Regions from separate parts of the Paenibacillus sp. LjRoot56 genome, predicted to be linked through region 1. Evidence: riboswitches for the same ligand, from Rfam matches in the RefSeq annotation. Region 1 holds a riboswitch; the other holds the start of a gene.

Region 1 (8,260 bases):
ACACCATGATCACCAGCCATGACAATAACCGCTTTTTTCTCAAAAGTCGGTATCACTTCACCTGTAATCCCAGCGACTTGGCGTGCGATATCCTCAAGCTTTCCCAAGCTTCCTTGCGGCTTCGTCAATTGATTCAAATGGTCATTGGCTTGAACAGCCACCTCTTGATGGATCGGTTCAATCACGTTAATCAAGTTATGTAAATTGTTCATTATCATCTTCCTCCGGACTCTCATTATTTCCCAGGTTGTAATAATATCTGCGGTACCTCACTAATAGGATGCTTAAGAACAATCGGCTCTGTTCCGTATACTTCAGCTATTTGTGTACTTGTAATAATTTCTGCAGGCGTTCCAATGGCGGTTACTCGCCCCTCATGTACGATCATCAATCTCGTGCAATACTGCGCTGCCAAATTCAAATCATGCAGAACAGCTATAACCGTTAGTTCCGACTCCTGCTGCCAAGAACGAATATAATCCATCATCTGTATTTGATAACCGATATCTAGAAAAGTAGTTGGCTCATCGAGCATGAGCAAGCTTGGTTGCTGGGCCATCACCTTGGCCAACGCAACGCGCTGCCGCTCCCCACCACTCAGACGTTCAATCGTACGGTCTACAAGCCCTTCCAACTCAAGCTTTGTGATAATAGCATCAATGAGTCCATCCGATTCAACCTTATCTTCACCTAGCCAATTTTGGAACGGGTAGCGTCCCATCTCTACAACTTCCCGAACCGTGAAACCAACCGGAGGCAACGCATCTTGCTGAAGTACAGCGAGCCATTTGGCAAGCTCTTTTCGCGAATACGAGGATACCTTCTTTCCTTTTAAAAGCACATTACCATGCATGACCGGATCCATGCCGGATAGGAGTCGCAGCAACGTAGATTTGCCGCTGCCATTAGGACCAATAATCCCAAAAAACTCCCCATGCCCGACCTCAAAGCTCATATTATCTAGCACTTGTTGTTCTCGAAAGCTCTGAATGAGCCCCTCCACTTGAATCATCGTGATCAACCTCTTAACGTTTTCTTATCTTTATGGAGCAGATAGGCAAAAAATGGTGCACCCAGAAACGCCGTAACCACTCCGAGAGGAATTTCCGTAGGACTAAGGAGAGTTCGGGCCAACGTATCTGCCCATAACACATAAATCCCACCGCCGATCGCAGACAAAGGAATGATTAGTCGATAGTCCGGACCAACCAACAGTCGCACCAAGTGCGGTACGATCAGCCCAACAAAGCCAATCACCCCAGCTACAGACACAGCAGCCGCCGTGATCAACGTGGAAGCGATCAGTACGATCAGTTTCGTACGCTCGACATGAACACCAAGATGAGCAGCTTGGCGCTCTCCCAATGCCAGCAGATTTAAAGATCTCGCATAGCTTAGCAGAATCACAATGCCTATTACGAGATAAGGTAAAATCATATACGTATATGACCATCCGCGCATCGATAGACTACCCATAAGCCAGAAAAGAATTTCATTAATCGTTTGATCCGATATCGCTACCAAAAAGGATACAATCGCACCTAGAAATGCTTGCATAACAACGCCGGATAATATCAACGTTTCCATCTTCAGCTTCCCATCAATCATTGCTAGCTTCAAGACTAAGAATAGGGAAATAAGGCCTGTCACGAAAGCCACAATCGGAATCGACCATTGTCCGAACCAAGCATATTGCAGTCCGAAATAAATAAGAAAAGCAGCCCCGACAGAAGCCCCTGAAGATACACCGAGCGAGTATGGATCGGCGAGAGGGTTGCGCAGAACCCCTTGAAAACCAGCACCGGCTATGGAGAGTACTGCCCCAACAAGGATACCCAGAAGCAGGCGAGGGATTCGTACTTTATTAATAATTTGTTCCGACGATTGCGGCCAGTTCACCTCAATATGACTTCCTATCCAAGGAAGATGTTTCGCCAGAATCCCCACAATATGCGAAATTGGAAGCTGAGCTGAGCCGATGGATAAACTCACCACAATAGAAAGAAGAAGGAGTATAACGCCTACTCCTCCTCCAAGCATCAATTTTCTTTTCATTATTTCACCAATTCAGGATAGATCCCTTTCGCTATTTCCAACAGTCCCTCCGTCAATCTCGGACCTGGACGACTTACGGAGTTCTGGTCGAGACCTACCACACGTTTATTTTTCACGGCATCAATGGCATCCCACCCACCGCGTGAACGAATGATTTCTTCTAACGGCTTTTTACTTTTGAAATCGACAATTCCATTCGCGAACAAGATGACATTCGGATTTTGCTGAATGATCTTCTCTTCACTGATCTCGTACCAGCCAGCTTTATCCGCAGCAACGTTAATTCCCCCAGATAGGGTAATCAATTCATCCATGAACACGCCGCTGCCCACGGTCCAACCTGGGGCAAACTCGATGTATACTTTTTTCTTGTTCTCCTGCTTCACGTCTTTCACGGCATCAACAACCTTTTGACGATCCGTTTTCATTTTGGCAACAACTTTTTCCGCTTGCTCTTGATGATCCGTAATCTGTCCGAATGTTAGAATATTGTTCATGGCATCATCTAACGTTTTGGGATCTACTTTAAATACGTTAATGTTCATCGTACGAAGTTTCTCAACGGATGTAGTATCCATCGAAACGCCAGTGAAAACAACATTCGCATTCGTAGCAATGACAGCCTCCACGTTTGGCTTTGTAATGCTGCCTAGCTTCGGCTTCGATTTAGCCGCTTCGGGATAATCATCGAAATCCGAGACACCAACAATATTGGCTTCTAGTCCAATGGCAAACAGCGTTTCTGTCTCTGATGGCGACACGGAAGCGATTCGCTCTGGCGCTTTATCGAACGTAAACTCTTTGCCTGTCGCATCTTTTACTTTCAAAGGATAAGTCGTTTTCTTTGCTGCAGCAGGTGCTGCCGACGATGTCGTAGTTGGCGCCTTCGTCCCCACACCGCCTAGTTTCGATGGATCCGTTATTTCTGTTTCCTTCTTCGCACAAGCCGCTAACGAGATCGCGGTTGCTACCGCTAGTGTAAGAATAAGACCCCTTTTGAAATTGCTCTGTTTCATCGCTTAAACCCTCTTTCCTTATTTTCAATTCATAGTCTAAAATAAAAAAGTCCCCTTGTTCACTAGGAACGGAGGAGACGATAAATCGCGGTATATGGCAACGAACTTACGTGCGCTGCTTCCTGATTTAACGCGATCCTTTTCCTCGAAGGATGTTGTATCGGCACCATAGGCAGGTATCCTGACTCTTCAGACTTATACAAGACTGAATTACAGTGGCGGGACCGTGCCGGATTCAAACCGGCTTCCCCTTAACTAATAATGTTCCATTTGGAGCATTACCAGTACCTATAGTTGCAAATTAAGCTATTTGTCGATTATAGACGTTCTCTTATTTTTGCGCAATAATTTGGATGACTTTCAACGCCTCGTCCATTTTCGGAGCATTCTGTGGAATGAACGCATATAACCCTTTACCTTCAAAGCCTTGCTCTTTCATCCATTTGTTTCCAGTAAGCGGAATGCCGTACAGATGCTTCTCCGCTGCCTTACCTTCTTCTTTGATCTCGATAACCCCATCTGGGTAATCTTTAGGGTTGATTATGTTATCCAATGAAACGAATCCCGCCTGGTTGCTCAAGCCTTTGAACTGCTCTTCTCCCAAGATGAAGATCCCGTTACCACCAGCAGCTAGCTCAACAATCATTTTTTCCAATGAAAAAATAGGTGATGTATTCAGCTTCACAGTAGGAATTTCACCTACCTTGGATTTCAAAGATACTTCCAACTTCTCCGCCGCTTCACTTGGAAACCCGTTAGGTCCCATCATAAATACCGATACATCTGCCTTCGGTCCACCACAAGCTGTAAGCATTAACATCATTCCTAGCATGACAACGAATAACCATTTTGCTTTCATGTGTATGTAATTCCCTCCGTCAAGTACTCTCTCTTTATCGATAATCGCCAGAAAAGTCGGTTTTCACCGACTTTTCTTTCCAGATGTCATATATTCATTTATTTTTTGATCCAGCATCGTACTTAATTCAACAACCGCATCAGATGTCATTTCTCTACCTTCCATGACCATCTGTTCCATTTTACGTCTCAAGGTATTGATCTCTTCTTCAAGTAAAACTAGGGAATTTTGCTTCTTGGCATTTCTGGTCAGCCAACGCTGTCCGAACTCTTGCTCGCGAATTTGAAATTGCTTCTGAAAGTTAGTAAGCTGATATTCCATAAAAGCCATGCTCATCCCTCCTTACTCTTAGAATACCAGTTTTCGTCTCCTATGAACATATGAATTTATAAAGAATATTATAATTTCCTCAAGAAATTACCGATTCTCTCTAATGCTTCATTCAGTTGGGAAACACTATAGGCATAAGAGCACCGTAGAAATCCTTCTCCACCTAAACCAAATACATCACCAGGTACTGCAGCTACCTTAGACTCATACAAAAGTCGCTGTGCGAATTCGTCTGAGGTTAATCCTGTTGCCACAATGCTTGGGAACGCATAGAATGCGCCCTGTGGTTCATGACATTCAAGTCCGACTTCACGGAAGCCTTTGACAACTAATCGTCTCCGTTGATTATAGGATTCAATCATCCGGTCTTTCTCTTCCAATCCATTCGTCAACGCTTCATGAGCGGCTACTTGCCCCATGACAGGTGCACACATGACCGTATATTGGTGAATCTTGGTCATTGCCGAGATTAGCTCTCTGTGACCGCAAGCATACCCCATCCGCCAGCCTGTCATTGCGAAAGCTTTGGAGAATCCGCTAACGAGAATCGTCCGGTCCTGCATCCCAGGAACTGCTGCGAAGCTCACATGCTTCTGACCGTACGTCAATTCCGCATAAATTTCATCAGAAATGACAATCAGATCATGTTCTTCAACAACTTTCGCAATCGGCAGCCAGTCTTCATACGTCATAATGCCGCCAGTTGGATTACTAGGATAGCATAGAATTAATATTTTGGATTTTGGCGTAATCGCATCGCGAAGTGCCTTTTCCGTCAATTTAAACTGATCCTTTGCAAAAGTTTCGATACCCACTGGCACACCACCACTAATGGCAGTGATCGGTGAGTATGAAATATAACAAGGCTCAGGAATCAGAATCTCATCCCCAGGTGTAATCAGTGAACGCAGTGCTAGATCAATAGCTTCGCTGCCGCCTACCGTTACAAGCACTTCGTTCGAAGGCTCATATTTCACTTTAAAAGAGGTATACAAATAGTTCGCAATTGCTTCGCGGAGCTCAGGAATACCGGAGTTTGGCGTATACTTCGTTCTGCCGCGCTCCAAGGAATGTACAGCTGCTTCACGAACGTGCCACGGTGTGGAAAAGTCAGGTTCGCCAACACCTAGTGAGATGATGTCCTCTTTACTATTGCTTACGAGATCAAAAAACTTCCGAATCCCAGAAGGCTTCATTTCACGTACCGCAGGAGCGAGGTAGTCCTTCATTGATTTTTTGCTAGTTTGAATCGTAGTCTCATCCTTGATCATAGCGCTACCTCTCCCTTACGGCGAAACAAGCATTCGGTGATCATCTTCTTGATCTTCGAAAATAATGCCGTCTTGTTTGTATTTTTTCAAAATAAAATTCGTTTTCGTAGAAAGCACACGGTCGATTGGCGACAACTTGTTGGAAACGAATGAAGCCACCTGTTTGAGCGAGCTCCCCTCAATTTCAACGAGCAAATCATACGCGCCAGACATGAGATAAACCGATTTGACTTCCGGATATAAATAGATCCGTTCCGCAATCGCATCAAACCCGCGCCCGCGCTCCGGCGTAATTTGTACTTCAATTAGGGCGGTAACCTTTTCGTCATCTACTTTGCTCCAGTTCACGACTGTCGCGTATTTGACAATGACCTTATCCGCTTCCATCTCGCTTATCGCTCGCGCAACTTCGGCCTCCGCCGTTCCTAACATGGTGGCGATCAGATCCGCGCTCCTGCGGGCGTCTTCCTTTAGTAAATCGAGAATTTTAAGCTTCAAAGTATCCATGGTTAAACCTACCTTTCTGAGATATGTTTCATTCATCCATTCATCTTACAATGAATTGCTGTCCTAATTCAATTACTGATCGCGGAAGAAAGGCAGAATATTTATATATATTTGAAAATTCCTCTAGGATTGGCAAAATAAAAAGCCACTGGATAACCATCCGAGTGGCTCAATGCTCCCAATTCACCTCGTAAAAGGGTTAAAAGAGATCCATACTTAAATATCGCTCGCCTGTATCTGGTGCAATACAAAGCACTCGCTTTCCTGCCCCGAGCTTTCTTGCAACCTGCATCCCCGTCCATACCGAGGCTCCAGCCGAAGGACCTACAAGGATGCCTTCCATGCTCGCCAAATCCTTCATCGTTTGGATGGCATCCTCATCCGCCACTTGCACAATCTCATCATAAACGCTTGTGTTCAAAATAGCCGGAACAAAACCTGGACTTGTCCCCACGAGCTTATGTGGCCCAGGGACTCCACCAGAAAGTACAGGTGATCCCTTCGGCTCCACTACATAAATCTGGATATTCGGCAAATGCTCCCGAAGCACTTCACCAGTCCCCGTAATCGTACCTCCAGTTCCTGAGGTAGCAACAAAAGCATCCAGTTTGCCCTCCATTTGCTGCAAAATTTCAGGTGCAGTCGTTACGCGATGAATACCCGGATTCGCTGGATTTTCAAACTGCTGTGGAATAAAGCTGCCAGGGAATTGATCCCGTAACTCCACAGCTTTCGCAATGGCACCTGGCATCCGCAAAGCGGCTGGTGTTAGAACGACTTCAGCACCATAGGCTTTCAGGATATTAATGCGTTCCTTGCTCATATTGTCCGGCATAATCAAGATGGCCTTGTAGCCCTTGGCCGCGGCGTTCATCGCGAGTCCGATCCCCGTATTTCCGCTTGTAGGCTCAATAATTGTCGCACCTGGCTGAAGTTGTCCTGACTTCTCAGCCTGATCAATGAGATTCCATGCAGCCCGGTCCTTCACGCTTCCGCTCGGATTGAAATACTCCAATTTCACATACAACTCAGCAGCTTCCGGTTCCAATAAGCGATTTACGCGCACCGCGGGGGTATCTCCGATCAGCTCTGTGATGCTATTCACCATTTTTGGCGGCATTGGTGCCCCCTCCTCATCCCTTACTCATGCTACTCACATTTTCACGCTGAAACCTAGCCGCTGTCAAGACTTGGCTGCAGGTAACTGGTTTCGAATGAATACCCAAGAGAAGAATGTTGAGCTTCCGATGACGAGTAACAGCACATTGATGACAAGCGGCTCTTTACTCCAAGAAATAACACATATAAATAAAAGTACGCCACATACGCGCCCTACATTCAGTGATAACTCACGCAGAACAATATACTCTTCTCGTTGTTTGGCACTTTCATCATCCGATCCAATTAAGTCAAACACAACGGACACCATTGGAATGGAGTACATGGGGAAAAAAAGTGCAGAACCGATCCCGAATATCAGCAGGGTGCTGAAAGACATTTTCCAAAAAAATGGCAAGATCACAAGAACAACCATCACCGAGCCAATGAACATACTCATTTTTCGAAAAGAAGGACGAATGAAACGCCCTGCTGCCCAGAAGCTAACTAACGCTACGGATGAAGTAATTAGAGCGAAATTACCTAGACTGGCTTCACTTGAAGTCGATATGTACACGAGCAATCCAATCATAAATCCAAATACACCCTCACGTACGCCTTGAAAAAGTAAAGCCAGACTTACTCGCTTCCAAGGTGTTTGAGGTTGCCTAAGGATTCGCAGAGGCAAGAGCCATTCGTAGGTGCCACTCAATTTCCTCTTCTTCAGAAAAAAACTGACCACAACGCCTAATAGAAATATGCCTAACGAGATGGAAAAGATAAGACGATATCCCGCTCCATCCCCTAACGTAACGATGAGTAAACCTGAAATCCAAGGAGCGATAATCCCTGCACAAGCACCCAATAAGCCAACCCAACCATTGAATCGATCTCGATTATCTGGATCTGTCACTTCAAAGTATACAACGTTGAAAGCAATCCAGAACAAGCCTACTGAGATCCCTTGGACCATACCTAACCAAACGAAGTAATGGACACTGCTAGTCCCCATCCAGAGCACCAGCATGTAAAAACACGCTGATATGGATACACCAATACGTAAGCAATTCATTTTATTGTGTTCTTTTACCCACTTTCCAGCCAACCAAAAGGTAATAGCCATC
Region 2 (8,260 bases), on a different contig from region 1:
ATAGCTGCCTGGTCCATGCCACGGGCAGTAACAGACGGAGTACCGATACGAACCCCGCTTGTAATCATCGGTTTAGCAGGATCAAAAGGAATCGCATTTTTATTAACCGTTACACCTACTTCGTCCAACAAGTGTTCAGCATCCTTACCGCTGATATGGAGGCTGCGAAGGTCGATGAGCATCAGATGGTTGTCTGTACCTCCGGATACAAGATCAACACCTTCAGCTAGGAGCTCTTCTGATAATGTCTTGGCGTTCGTTACAACATTTTGAGCATACGTTTTAAAAGCTGGTTCGAGTGCTTCACCGAAAGCGACAGCTTTCGCAGCAATGATATGCATCAATGGTCCGCCTTGCGTACCAGGGAATACCGCTTTATCAATCGCTGCCGCCCAAGGCTTGCGGCAAAGGATCATACCGCCACGGGGACCGCGTAGCGTTTTATGCGTAGTAGTCGTAACAAAATGCGCGTGTGGCACCGGGTTCGGATGTAAGCCTGCCGCAACAAGTCCGGCGATATGCGCCATGTCCACGAAGAACAACGCGCCCACATCATGCGCGATAGAAGCTAAAGCTTCAAAATCAATCGTGCGTGGATAGGCGCTGGCACCAGCCACGAGCATGCGAGGTTTATGCTTGAAGGCTAATTTGCGAACCTCATTGTAATCAATCTGTGCATCGTTTTCGCTAACTCCATAAGGAACAAAGTTATATAATATGCCAGAAGCATTAACAGGACTGCCATGCGTCAAGTGACCGCCATGCGCAAGGTTCATACCAAGCACCGTATCCCCTGGCTGAAGAGCAGCCAAGTAAACCGCCATATTCGCTTGTGCGCCGGAATGCGGCTGTACGTTAACGTGCTCAGCGCCAAATAATGCTTTGGCACGATCACGCGCGATGTCCTCAACGATATCGACATGCTCGCAACCACCGTAGTAACGTTTACCTGGGTAGCCTTCCGCATATTTATTCGTCAAAACCGTTCCCATCGCTTGCAACACAGCTTCACTTACGAAGTTTTCAGAAGCGATCAGCTCGATTTTATCGCGTTGACGGCCAAGTTCCAGGTTCATCGCTTCAACAATTTTAGGGTCTTGTTTACGTAATTGCTCCACTTTAGCTAACTCCTTAGAATCGATTTGTTGGTCTTTGGTTCCATAACGCTTCAAATGATTTATACGAGAGCAGCATGCTTGTCACGCGCAATTTTAGTAGCATCCACCATGTTGCGTAAGGAAGCAACCGTCTCTTCGAGTCCGCGCGTTTTCAGACCGCAATCTGGGTTAATCCAGAATAGCTTAGGATCTAGCACACGCAGGGCGCGTTCGATCATGGCTGTCATTTCCTCAACACTTGGAACACGTGGACTATGAATATCATATACGCCTAATCCAATTCCCAGCTTGTAAGTATTCAACTCGAAGCTATGAATTAATTCACCATGGCTACGTGATGTTTCGATTGAAATGACATCGGCATCCATCGCCTCGATCGAATCAATCATGTCATGAAATTCGCAATAGCACATATGCGTATGAATTTGTGTTGTGTCTTGTACGGTGCATGTCGCGATGCGGAACGCTTTAACAGCCCATGCCAGGTAACCGGCTTGTTCCTCTTCCTTCAGCGGCAAACCTTCGCGAACAGCAGGCTCGTCAACTTGAATCATGCCAATACCAGCACTCTCAAGTGCCTCTACTTCTTGTCTAAGCGCGTACGCAAGTTGGTAGGCGATATGTTCACGAGGAATGTCATCACGGACAAACGACCAGTTCATAATCGTGATCGGTCCAGTCAGCATGCCTTTAACAGGACGGCTTGTGCGTGACTGTGCGTACTTGGTTTCTTCAACAGTCATTTCCCCTGTGAAGGCTACATCCCCGAATATCACCGGCGGTTTCACACAACGGGAACCATAGGATTGCACCCATCCATTTTGCGTAAATGCAAATCCTGCAAGCTTTTCACCAAAAAACTCGACCATATCGGTACGCTCAAATTCACCATGCACAAGAACGTCCAATTCGATTTCCTCTTGAAGCTTGATCCAAACATCGATTTGCTCACGAATGAACGCAGCATACTGCTCATTGTTCCATTCGCCTTTACGCCATAATTGACGCGCCTTACGAACTTCTGCAGACTGCGGGAAACTACCGATCGTCGTTGTAGGGAAAAGCGGCAATTGCCATTTCGCTTGTTGTGCAACATGACGCTGGGCAAAAGGACGGGAACGTTCTGGCTGCTGAACACTTAGTGCAGCTACGGACTGCTGAATATCGCTGCGGTTACGCTCATCCGATTGTTGAAGTGCTTGGATGGCGCGATCACATTGTTCTATTTCTTCAAGTACCCCAGCTTTGCCCGAAGCGATTGCTTTCGTGATAAGAACAAGCTCATCCAGCTTTTCTTCTGCATAGGCTAGCGCATTCTTCAGCTCAGAAGTAAGCTTTGTCTCTCTTTCAGTCGTAACCGGAACATGGAGTAAGCTGCTCGACGATTGAATAACCAGATTCTCCGTTGCAACGTGCTTAGTGAGTTCTTCCACGAGCTCAAGCTTCTCCCGAATCGATGCTTTCCAGATACCACGGCCATCAATTACGCCTGCACCCAGAACCTTATCTGCTGGGAATCCTAGTGATTTAATGTTCTGTACGTTAGCGCCCAGACCATGAACGAAATCCAGTCCAATCCCCTTCACTGGCAGAGAGATGATGTCAGCGTAGCGATCTACCGATTCAAAATAGGTTTGCAACATGATGTTTAGATTTGGCACAGCTGCAGCAAATGTTGCATAGATGTTTTGAAGTCTCTCCATGTCCTCATCGCTTAACTTCGTTACGAGAATGGGTTCATCGATCTGTACCCATTGAACCCCTTCTTCTGCAAGCTCCTGAAGGATCTGTACATAAAGCGGTGTCAATCGGCTCAACCAAGCGTCTGTTTCTGATTTACTGTATCCTTTGGATAGCTTCAAGAAAGTTAAAGGACCGACGATGACTGGCTTTCCTTCGATTCCGAGCTTTTCCTTCGCTTCCCGGTAGGCTGTTAAAGGCTTGTTTTCCGTAATGACAGGAGATGCTCCGGTCAGTTCTGGCACAATATAGTGATAATTGGTGTTGAACCATTTCGTCATTTCACTTGCTGTAGCATCCTTCGTTCCTCGGGCAACTCCGTAATAGACTGACAAGGGCACTGCGCCCCCCTCAAAAGCAAAACGTTCAGGAATAATGCCAAACATAGCAGCTGTATCAAGGATATGATCATAATAGCTGAAATCGTTAACCGGAATAAGATCGATGCCTTTTTCCTTCTGCTTGCGCAAGTGATTTAAACGAATTTCCTGCAGCTGTAACTCAAACTCCGACTCTTCAAGCTTGCCTGCCCAGAACGCTTCAAGTGCTTTCTTCCATTCCCTGTCAGCACCAATACGCGGATATCCCAATACACTGCTTCTTACCATTCGACAAAACTCCTCTGCAATAATTTGTTACACCAAATTTATCATAGAGAAGTAGTTATAACGTAACTGGAATTATCTATATCTAGATATAGCCTAAAGCTATATTAGAATGCCATGGGGGCGATTGCCTGTTGGAGTGCTGCTACGTAAGCTGCACCGAGCTTAGATAGCGGAATATGGCTATGGGAAATCCACCCGACATTGATCGTTTCGTCACAATCCAAAGGTACGGGAATAATCTCATTTCCATTCAAATCTGAGCTCAATACCCCGGTCGATATGGTATATCCGTTTAAACCGATCAACAAATTAAAGAGTGTGGCCCGATCATTCACACGGATGCTTTTCTGATGTGACATCGTACTGAGAATTTCTTCGGCAAAATGAAAGGAATTATACTCCCCTTGATCAAATGACAAATACGGATAGTTTTGCAGCTGGTCAATAGTCACGATGGATTGCTTCGCGAGGGGATTTTTAATGCTGATAAAAATATGCGGTTTGGCGATAAATAGGCTGTTGAATTGCAGATTCCCGCTTTTAAGCAGCTTGTTTATAACCTTCCCATTAAACTCATTCAAATATAAAATCCCAATCTCGCTACGCAAGTTTTTTACATCTTCAATAATTTCATAGGTTTTGGTTTCACGTAATGCTAGTTCATATTCATCCTGGCCATACTCCGAAACAAGACTTACGAACGCATTTACCGCAAAAGCATAATGCTGAGTCGACACAGAAAAATGCTGCGATGAAGGCTTCGCATTCAGGTATCGACTTTCCAATAACTCTGCCTGCTCGACGACCTGCCGCGCATAACTAAGAAATTCAACACCTTCCTTGGAAAGTGATATCCCTTTATTTGATCTTTCAAAGATAGCGATTTGAATTTCTTCTTCCAACTCCCGAATCGCATTTGAAAGACTTGGTTGGGAAATAAACAGCCTTTTGGCAGCCTCATTAATAGATCCGCGATTTGCTACCTCGATTACGTATTTTAATTGTTGTAACGTCATGGATATCCCTCCTTCGACTATAATCCGAACCAGCAGCTTACTTAATTTTGAATATTGTAACACACATTATGTGAATCACCGTATCTTGAATGGCATCTATAAGAGCCACATCCATACTAAACTTCCATAGACAAACAATTGAACTGACTATATGATTAGACTAATTAAATAATTGATAGTTAAGGTGCATGCTTATTATGAATAAGTAATGCTTAATTGGGAAGTCTGGTGCAAATCCAGCACGGTCCCGCCACTGTAAATGAATAGCGACTCTATGAATTGCCACTGGTATGACTATACCGGGAAGGTTAGAGAAGCGTTGACGCATGAGTCAGGAGACCAGCCTTAATGTGTATTCACAAACTCTACGGACGATGGAGGGGGTGCCTTTTTGTTGTCTACGACCCATATTGACATCACAGCCCTTGATTCTTTCAAATCAAGGGCTTTTTTGTATGCTCATCATCCCTATCATTTTACTAGGAGGACAATAATGAAACTAACCTATAGGATTTTCACCCTATTCATGGCTCTATTCCTATTTGCAAGCAGTCTAAGCATCGTTCGTGTATCGGCTAACTCGAATTCGGCTGTGGACGATGCTGTAAAGTCTACAGCTGCGTATTTACTTGAAACTATCAAAAAGCCCCAGGTAGGCTCTATAGGCGGTGAATGGGCAATTATCGGGCTTGCCCGCTCCAACTATAACGTACCTCAAAGCTATTACGACGATTATTATAAAGGTGTTGAAACCTATGTCAAAGATGTACAAGGCAACCTTCACGATAAAAAGTACACGGAATACTCCCGCTTGATTTTGGCCTTAACCGCAATTGGCGCAGATCCCACCCATGTTGCAGGTTATAATCTGCTTACACCGCTCGGGGACTTTGATAAAACCATCTGGCAAGGTATCAATGGTCCTATATTTGCATTAATTTCCCTCGACAGCGGCAATTACACTATACCGGTAAATCCAACCGCCAAAACGCAGGCTACCCGAGACATGTATATAGATGAAATCTTATCGAATCAGCTTCAGGATGGCGGATTTGCACTTTCGGGTGTGTCGGCAGATCCCGATATTACGGGCATGGCCTTACAGGCACTAGCCAAATATCAAAATGATACGAGAGTAAAAACAGCTACGGAAAAGGCAATTAACCTTCTTTCCAAATTACAGGACAACGAAGGCGGCTACGCAAGTTGGGGCGCGAAAACTTCGGAGAGCACCGTGCAAGTACTGATGGCGCTATGTGAGCTTGGTATCACTATTGAAGATAGTCGTTTTATTAAGAATGGTCATACCATTGTTGATGATTTGCTATCCTTTTATTCCAAAGGACAGGGATTTAAGCATACTTCTGACGGCAGTGGAGTAACGGGGATGTCGACAGAGCAAGCATTTTATGGGCTTGTGAATGTACAAAGAATCCTCACGGATAAGAGCAGCCTATATAGAATGAACGATGTCAAGCAAGCTACCTCAGCAACAACTGACTACAATAACGGCTTACTGAACAAACACAAGGATATACAAGTAATGCCTGTTATCGATGCGAATAAGACTTTCTCTGATATCGCTAACCATACAAATAAAGCAGCCATTACATCCCTTGCATCTAGAGGAATTATTAACGGTATGACCGACACTCAGTTCGCACCTAATCAAACAATGACGCGTGCCGAATTTTCAACCATTATAACCAAAAGTTTAGGCCTACCTATGCAAAAGCAATCTAAATTCCATGATGTCCCTCCTACAGCCTGGTATGCTGACTATGTAGGCACAGCTTATTCTTATGGCATCGTAAGCGGAACGTCAGAGACCACTTTTACACCGGACAGTACGATTACAAGGCAGGAAGCTGCTGTCATGATCGCCAATGCAGCTAAGCTCACTGGCATGGATACCCATTTGAACACAGTTGAAACGAGAGATATGTTAGCTCAATTTGGAGATTACACACAAACAGCCGAGTGGTCGAGGGATGCGCTAGCTTTTAGCTATCGAGAACATATTCTATCCCAAGATATGCTGAATATTGAGCCGATTACAGCAGTCACACGAGCTGAAATAGCCGAGATGCTCTACCGCTTACTCTCTACCGCTAAACTTATTAAAGAGGCGAACTAATGCGATTAACGAAAAATAAACTCATTGCCGCGACGATCATATTGATCGTCTTGGTGGCAGCTTTCTTCAGTAGCGGAATGCCGCGGCAGCAGACAACGACATCCTCACCTTCATTATCTGAAGCTATCGAGCTAACCCCACCTCCTGTAGAACAGAAAGATACTAATTCTTCTGATATAGCCGTGACGACGTCAAGCACTCCTGCCCTATCTCAACCGTCTTCAACTCCTACTGTGGAAAATAACCCCAAGTCGGAGAAAGACCAAGAATCTCCTCCTGTTTCGGTAGCGACGGAAAAACCGGTGCCTATGGCGACTCAGGATACTGCATCGTTGAACAAGGAAACGCTAAAATCAACTACGCCTGATGAAACCAAACCTACGCCAACTAAAGCGATGGAGCTTGATCCTAAGACGGGCAAGGACCAATACCTTACCGAACCTGTTCCTGAAGGAAAACCACTTCCCATTGAGCCGCAGAATGCGAAAATTTCTGACAAGCAAATGACAGTGACGCTTTCCGTAAGCTGTCTAACGATTCTCAATAATATGAAATTACTTGATCCTGAAAAAGTTGAGCTTGTGCCGAAAGACGGCATTATTTTCAAAGCCCAACAGGTTACTTTTTATGAGGGAGAATCCGTATTTAACGTCCTACAAAGAGAGATGAAGAAGAATAAAATTCATATGGAATTTGTGAACACCCCTATTTACAATTCTGCCTATATTGAAGGTATCCATAATCTGTATGAATTTGATTGTGGAGAGCTATCCGGTTGGATGTACAAAGTAAATGGTTGGTTCCCTAATTATGGAGCAAGTCGTTATCAACTGAAGCAAGGAGATGTCATTGAATGGGTATACACCTGTGATTTGGGACGTGACGTCGGTGACACCTATAATTCAGCAGGCGGTGGTAAGAAGCAATGAGGGATTCCTTTGCAAGCTTCCACCCCCTAGTCAATTTTTTGTATTTTACATGCGTAATCTTGTTCTCAATGATTTTCATGCATCCAGTAAGCTTAGTAATTTCTCTTAGCTTTGCCTTTGCCTATTCCATCTATCTGAACGGAAAGAAAGCAATCAAGTTCAACTTTCTCTATATGCTCCCTTTTCTTGTCATAACTGCACTAATCAATCCTGCCTTTAATCACGAAGGCGTTACGATATTAATGTACTTGCATAACGGAAATCCGCTAACCCTAGAATCTATTACCTATGGTCTTGCAGCAGCAACCATGTTCATTTCCGTTATCTGTTGGTTTTCTTGCTATAACGCTGTGATGACTTCTGATAAATTTATTTATTTGTTTGGAAAAGTCATTCCTGCTTTATCGCTCATTTTTTCGATGGTGCTGCGTTTTGTACCCCGCTTAAAGGCTCAGATTACCATCGTTTCTAATGCCCAAAAATGTATCGGTCGGGATATATCCACAGGTAGTCTCATTCATAGAATCAAGCATGGTATTCGGATTCTATCTATCATGGTGACCTGGATGCTTGAGAATGCCATTGAAACAGCAGATTCGATGAAAAGCCGAGGGTACGGATTACAGGGAAGAACCGCATTTTCCATATTTACATTGGATAGCCGCGATAAAACTGCACTAATCACTCTAGTTGTAAGCGGAGGTTATATCCT

The links. Region 1 has a riboswitch for cobalamin ahead of ACSQ8O_RS09060 (ABC transporter substrate-binding protein). Riboswitches for the same ligand answer to the same signal wherever they lie in the genome.
Region 2: it holds a riboswitch for cobalamin, as region 1 does, so the genes downstream of both, ACSQ8O_RS25405 (S-layer homology domain-containing protein) here and ACSQ8O_RS09060 (ABC transporter substrate-binding protein) in region 1, are expected to answer to the same signal.

The regions. Positions count from the first base shown of each region.
Region 1 covers NZ_CAXURV020000001.1:2,017,540-2,025,799, reverse strand. Annotated here, with positions in the region: gene ACSQ8O_RS09075 (nicotinate-nucleotide--dimethylbenzimidazole phosphoribosyltransferase) at 1-212, opposite strand, end outside; gene ACSQ8O_RS09070 (ABC transporter ATP-binding protein) at 236-1,012, opposite strand; gene ACSQ8O_RS09065 (FecCD family ABC transporter permease) at 1,018-2,055, opposite strand; gene ACSQ8O_RS09060 (ABC transporter substrate-binding protein) at 2,055-3,071, opposite strand; cobalamin riboswitch at 3,226-3,378, opposite strand; gene ACSQ8O_RS09055 (hypothetical protein) at 3,403-3,930, opposite strand; gene ACSQ8O_RS09050 (aspartyl-phosphate phosphatase Spo0E family protein) at 3,994-4,260, opposite strand; gene ACSQ8O_RS09045 (aminotransferase class I/II-fold pyridoxal phosphate-dependent enzyme) at 4,329-5,531, opposite strand; gene ACSQ8O_RS09040 (Lrp/AsnC family transcriptional regulator) at 5,547-6,038, opposite strand; gene cysK (cysteine synthase A) at 6,238-7,158, opposite strand; gene ACSQ8O_RS09030 (MFS transporter) at 7,222-8,260, opposite strand, start outside.
Region 2 covers NZ_CAXURV020000003.1:1,435,216-1,443,475, forward strand. Annotated here, with positions in the region: gene glyA (serine hydroxymethyltransferase) at 1-1,118, opposite strand, end outside; gene metE (5-methyltetrahydropteroyltriglutamate--homocysteine S-methyltransferase) at 1,178-3,466, opposite strand; gene ACSQ8O_RS25400 (LysR family transcriptional regulator) at 3,571-4,482, opposite strand; cobalamin riboswitch at 4,648-4,844, shown strand; gene ACSQ8O_RS25405 (S-layer homology domain-containing protein) at 4,976-6,619, shown strand; gene ACSQ8O_RS25410 (DUF4430 domain-containing protein) at 6,619-7,548, shown strand; gene ACSQ8O_RS25415 (energy-coupling factor transporter transmembrane component T) at 7,626-8,260, shown strand, end outside.